2 regions of the Buttiauxella ferragutiae genome follow, and region 1 is predicted to be linked to the other one. Evidence: predicted binding sites of a transcription regulator. Region 1 holds the regulator's gene; the other holds the start of a gene.

Region 1 (3,142 bases):
TGATTTCCAGTGCACGCTTTTTACTCTGGCAATGTACGTTGGTACGGGTACATTCCTTGTTCAGGACTTGACTAAGTTGTAGAGCAGAATCGTTGTTCATCATAAGTTCACCTAAGCACCCTGTTATGCTAACGGCCCGCTACTCCACGCAACGAGCCGTCTTTACCCTTCATACTTCAAGTTGCATATGCGTTGGCTTCCTCGCTCACCCCAGTCACTTACCAGAGTAAGCTCATGGGGATTCACTGTGTAGCCGCCTTTCTGCAACTCGAATTATTTTGGGTAACTGCTTAAACAGTTGCCCGGATTATCAGTGTTGTTTTAGTTTATCTTTATGTTTGGTTAACTGGCGAGCCAGTTTATCAATCAGACCGTCAATCGCCGCATACATATCCTGCCCTTCCGCGCTGGCATGAATTTCACCACCATTTACATGAAGCGTTGAATCGGCAATATGCGTGACTTTTTCCACTTTTAACACAATATAGACTTGGTTAATTCTATCGAAGTACTGCTCCAGTTTGGCAAACTTCGTACTCACAAATTCGCGCAGTGCGTCAGTGATTTCGACGTTATGTCCTGTAATGTTGAGCTGCATAGTGTCTTCCTTATCGGTTAAGTCAAACCAACTGTTTACGCTGATTTGACGGTGGTATGGATAAAGACTCTCGGTACTTCGCAACAGTGCGGCGTGCCACCATGATCCCCTGATCCGATAGCATAGTCGTTAACTTGCTATCACTCAGTGGTTTCGCAGGGTTTTCCGCAGCAATTAATTTCTTCACCAATGCACGAATTGCCGTCGAGGAGGCTTCACCTCCACCTTCGGTATTAACGTGGCTTGAGAAGAAATACTTCAATTCAAAAATGCCGCGTGGGCTATGTAAATATTTTTGCGTGGTCACTCGGGAAATGGTCGATTCATGCATTTCTACGACCTGAGCGATATCAGCAAGCACCATCGGTTTCATGTGCTCTTCGCCGTGTTCAAAAAAGCCTTGTTGCTGTTCAACGATACAGCGACTGACGCGCAGCAGCGTGTCGTTCCGGCTTTCCAGGCTCTTAATCAGCCACTTTGCTTCTTGCAGATTACTGCGAATAAATTGCGAGTCGCTGTCATTGCGGGCACTGGTGCCCATTGCAGCGTACTGCTGGTTTATTTTCAGGCGAGGGAGGCTGTCGGCATTGAGTTCTACAGTCCAGTGACCTTGCGTTTTTTTCACCAGAACATCCGGTATGACATATTCCGGTTCACCGGTCTGAATGGATTGCCCTGGGCGTGGGTCAAGAGACTGAATCAGGCACATTGCCTCTTTCAGCACCTCTTCTTTCAGACGGGTGACGCGCATCAGGCTGCGGAAGTCATGGTTAGCGAGCAGATCCAGGTGATCGCTGACAATCAAGCTGGCTTCGGTTAACCATGGCGTTTCGCGAGCGAACTGTGAAAGCTGTATGAGCAGGCAATCGCGTAGATCACGTGCGGCAACACCCACAGGATCGAAGCGTTGAACGCGTTTGAGTACGGCTTCCACTTCGTCGAGGGTGATTTCGTCATCACCCATGCTTTCCAGAATTTCTTCCAGAGAAACTGTGAGATAACCCATTTCGTCAACGGCATCGACAATAGAGGTCGCAATTGCTGTGTCAGTATCTGAAAACGGGGTGAGATCAACCTGCCACATCAGATAATCCTGAAGAGACTGGGTCGTTTCCCCCTGATAAACCGGCAATTCGTCGTCGATATAATCGCTTCCGGTTCCTGATGGAGTGCCTGCGGTGTAGATTTCGTCCCAACTGGTATCCAGCGGTAACTCGTCAGGCATTTCTTTTTGCTCAAGCGCCTCACGGGTATCTAACGCTTCGTTTTCACGTACTTCCTGAGTTTCAACTTCTTCATGCAGATCGGTTTGCTCAAGCAGTGGGTTACTTTCCAGTGCTTGCTGAAGTTCTTGCTGTAGCTCTAACGTCGAAAGTTGCAACAGACGAATTGCCTGCTGTAACTGGGGAGTCATAGCAAGTTGTTGGCTAAGCCGTAATTGCAAACCTTGCTTCATATTCAGAGCGAGCTTCCTCAGGTTATACTCGTCATACTTCGAGCTGCAGGGGTGTTGACTGCACTCCTTCACCCCAGTCACTTACTCAAGTAAGCTCCTGGGATGAACTCCCTTGTCGCCTACCTGCAACTCGAATTATTTTGAGTATAAATATTATAATTTTTACTACCCTATCAGAGTCTGAACTCTTCGCCCAGATACACGCGCTTAACATGCTCGTCTTCCAGGATTTCGGCTGGAGTGCCATGGGCGATTAAATGGCCCTGGCTTACGATGTAGGCACGTTCACAAACAGCCAGCGTTTCGCGTACGTTATGGTCAGTAATCAACACCCCGAGCCCACTGTCGCGCAGATGCTCAATGATTCGCTTGATGTCGATGACGGAGATTGGGTCAACACCAGCAAAAGGTTCATCCAGAAGAATAAATTTTGGATTTGCGGCTAATGCTCGGGCAATTTCGACACGACGACGCTCGCCACCAGACAATGACTGCCCGAGGTTATTACGCAAATGTTCGATGTGGAATTCTTCCATCAGCTCATTAGCGCGGTCATCACGCTGCTCAACAGAAAGATCGTCACGGATTTGCAGCACAGCCATTAAGTTATCGAACACACTTAAACGGCGGAAAATAGACGCTTCTTGCGGTAAGTAGCCGATACCTCGACGAGCACGAGCATGAAGTGGCAGAAGGCTGATGTCTTCATCATCAATAATAATGTTGCCGGCGTCACGCGGCACAATGCCAACCACCATGTAAAAGGTGGTGGTTTTCCCGGCACCGTTTGGGCCAAGTAACCCGACAATTTCACCCGACTTAACAGCCAGGCTGACATCTTCAACGACGCGGCGGCCTTTGTAGGCTTTGGCGAGATTTTTTGCAATTAAAGTAGCCATAACGAATTAGTTACTCTTTTTCTGCGCAGGGGCTGGTGCCGGAGCCTGGCCGTCTTTTTTCTGCAGTTGAGAAGGGACCAGAACGGTGGTGACACGTTTACCTTTTTCGCTAAAGGCCTGCATCTTCTGTTCTTTCACCAGATAAGTAATTTTGTCGCCTTTGATATTGCTGTCGACCTGCTCGAGATA
Region 2 (3,142 bases), 1.6 Mb from region 1:
GTTAATCGGCATCCCTAAATCAGCGAGTTCTTCGGCAAGCAGTGTGGCTAATGGCCCGCGATAAAAGCTATCAAGCCCTTCAACGGTCAGGCGTGTCAGCGTTTCGGCCAGCCGTGGTTGAGTAAACCGGCTGCCCGCGCGTGGGATTTCGCCTCGTTCCAGAAAGGTTTCGGCAAAACCGGTGATGTTAACCAGTTCGTCATATTTACTGTGAGTGGCAAGCGCCTGTGATTGGGTCACCGGAATACCATCTGCCGCATAGCGGATGGCGTCAGCCAATAAACGCGAGAGAGGTAATTGCCCGCCACCGAGTTGCCCGGCAATTTTTAGCGCTTCGTCCCAACTACTTAGCGTGCCAGGTACGGTTAATGCCGCTTTTGGGCCACGATGTGGGATTGCGTTTTCACCGGCGTAAAACTCCAGTGAGGCAAGCGAACCTGCTGCACCGCTGGCATCAATGGCAATCGGTTCGCCTTCTGGCGGCACGATCAACCAAAAGCCATCCCCGCCAATACCATTCATATGCGGATAAACTACGGCGATAGTTGCCGCCGCCGCGACCATCGCTTCGATGGCGTCCCCCCCGTGGCGTAGCACGGATAATGCGGATTCACTGGCCAAATGGTGCGGAGTCACCGCCATGCCGGAAGGTGCCATATTGCTTTGCATCATCGTGTTATCTCTCAGAATGGAAGACGGGGTTATCTTTAAGCAAAAGATGTTCCAGGTTGACGCGGTTGATTTCACTGTGCCAGGCTCGAGTGAAACAAAAGTTACAGAGGTCATAATGAAACAATTAGATGAGCGTTTAAGAGCGACATATGAGCAGCTTTCTCCGCAAGAACAACGTGTTGCCACATTTATTTTCGATCATTTTGACGACCTGATTAGCTACAACAGCGCGGAACTTGCTCGCCTTTCTGGCGTATCAAAAGCCACGGTTAGCCGTTTATTTAAGCGTTTGGGCTATGACCGTTACAAAGATATGCGTGAAGAGTTACGTACCTTGCGCCAGAGCGGAATGCCGCTGACAGAAAACCGTGATGCAGTGCAGGGAAACACCTTATTAGCACGACATTATAAGCAAGAAATGGCCAACCTGACGCAGTGGGTTAGCCTGCTGGATACGCAGCAATTTGCCGATGTCGTGAGTGCGATTAATACCTCAAAACGTATCTTCATCATTGGCTTAAGGAATTCATGGCCAGTGGCGACGCATTTGCGCCAACAGTTATTGCAGACTCGCAACGATGTCTGGTTACTGCCGCAACCGGGCCAGACGCTGGCAGAAGAAGTGGTGGATATCAGTGAGCAGGATTGCGTTATTGCTATCGCGTTTCGCAGAAGGCCGAGAATTATCAAGCCATTGCTGGCAAACCTGCATAAGCGCCAGATACCGTTGCTGGTAATGAGCGAAGCGCAAGGCTCAGGTCTTACGCCATTCTGCCGCTGGCACTTTGCAGCACCGCTTGATAGCGTTTCAGCTTTTGATAGCTATAGCAGCGCGATGAGCCTGGTGAACTTGTTGTCTAATGCGGTACTCCACGAGGCGCTAACCACCGGTCGCCAGCGTATTCATCATATTGCTGAGTTGTATTCTGAGTTTGATGAACTGGAACAACGGTAATGCACTTTAGTGGTGCGTTTGCACGCATCATGGGAACCATTCTGGTTCAGAGATGAAGAGTCAGTGAACGGGTTTTTGTAGGGTGAATAAGCGGCAGCGTCATCCACCATTTTCGCCGCTTTTGTCGGATGACGCTGCTGCTTATCCGACCTACGAAGAGGTATGTCATCTGTCTCTTTTCTTCTTTTGTCTTTCACAAAAATTGGTGGCACATTAGTTGCAGAATATTTCAATAAAGAATCTTTTGTTTCACGCAGAATAAAAGGAAATGCCATGTTCGATATTCAGCACTTCACGCAAATTAATCCACCTCATCGTTTATTGATGGGGCCGGGACCCATTAATGCCGATCCGCGTGTATTACGCGCCATGGCGAGCCAGTTGATTGGGCAATATGACCCGGTCATGACCGGCTATATGAATGAAGTGATGGTGCTGTATCGCGAGCTTTTCCGTACCCAAAACCGCTGGACGATGCTGGTAGACGGCACTTCCCGTTCCGGCATTGAAGCAATTCTACTTTCGGCTATTCGGCCTGGTGACAAAGTGCTGGTGCCGGTGTTTGGGCGTTTTGGTCATCTGCTATGTGAAATTGCCCGCCGCTGCCGCGCTGAAGTTCACACCATTGAAGTGCCGTGGGGCGAAGTGTTTACGCCTGACCAAATCGAAGATGCTATCAAAAGTGTTAAACCCCGTTTACTGCTGACCGTTCAGGGCGACACTTCTACGACTATGTTGCAGCCATTGGCTGAACTGGGCGAAATCTGCCGCCGCCACGGCGTGTTGTTCTATACCGATGCGACCGCTTCGTTTGGCGGCAACGCGCTGGAAACCGACGCATGGGGATTAGATGCCGTTTCGGCGGGGCTGCAAAAATGCCTTGGCGGCCCATCTGGTAGTTCTCCCATCACTCTCAGCCCGCAAATGGAACAAGTGATTCGCCGCCGTAAATGTATCGAAGAAGGGATCCGCACCTCTGCACACCAGGATGGCGATGACGAAATGATCTACTCGAATTATTTCGATCTCGGCATGGTGATGGATTACTGGGGACCGGAACGCCTCAACCACCATACTGAAGCCACCAGCATGCTGTTCGCCGCACGTGAATGCGCGCGCATTATTCTCGAAGAAGGTCTGGATGTGGGCATCGCTCGCCACGAGTTGCACGGACGTGCGCTGGTGGCCGGGATTCAGGGCATGGGTCTGGAAACCTTCGGCGATCTGCAACATAAAATGAATAACGTACTGGGCGTGGTGATCCCATCTGTCGTCCACGGCGAAGAAGTGCGCAAAATGCTGCTGGATGATTTCCATATCGAAATCGGCACCTCATTTGGCCCGCTACAAGGCAAAATCTGGCGCATTGGCACCATGGGTTATAACGCGCGTAAAGATTGCGTGCTGCAAACGCTGACCGCGCTTGAAGCCGTCTTGAATCGCCTCGGTTTTAAAACGACGCAAGGGGCTGCAATGCAGGCGGCGTGGGATGTCTATTCTCAGGAAAATCGCTGA

Evidence for each region. Region 1 encodes sigma-54, which starts transcription at its own class of promoters, with help from an activator protein. Its sites were predicted from a motif close to GTTGGCACANNTTTCGCTNT; they were not measured.
Region 2: MNO13_RS19500 (pyridoxal-phosphate-dependent aminotransferase family protein) is a predicted target of sigma-54. The motif match lies at 1,832-1,851, and genes of this name have one in related genera.

Annotation. Positions count from the first base shown of each region.
Region 1 is NZ_CP093332.1:506,739-509,880, forward strand. Features, by position in the region: gene ptsN (PTS IIA-like nitrogen regulatory protein PtsN) at 1-103, opposite strand, end outside; gene hpf (ribosome hibernation promoting factor) at 311-598, opposite strand; gene rpoN (RNA polymerase factor sigma-54) at 621-2,054, opposite strand; gene lptB (LPS export ABC transporter ATP-binding protein) at 2,228-2,953, opposite strand; gene lptA (lipopolysaccharide ABC transporter substrate-binding protein LptA) at 2,960-3,142, opposite strand, start outside.
Region 2 is NZ_CP093332.1:4,228,819-4,231,960, reverse strand. Features, by position in the region: gene MNO13_RS19510 (gamma-glutamyltransferase family protein) at 1-672, opposite strand, end outside; gene MNO13_RS19505 (MurR/RpiR family transcriptional regulator) at 788-1,627, shown strand; gene MNO13_RS19500 (pyridoxal-phosphate-dependent aminotransferase family protein) at 1,901-3,142, shown strand; partial or broken gene hpxK (allantoate amidohydrolase) at 3,142-3,142, shown strand, end outside.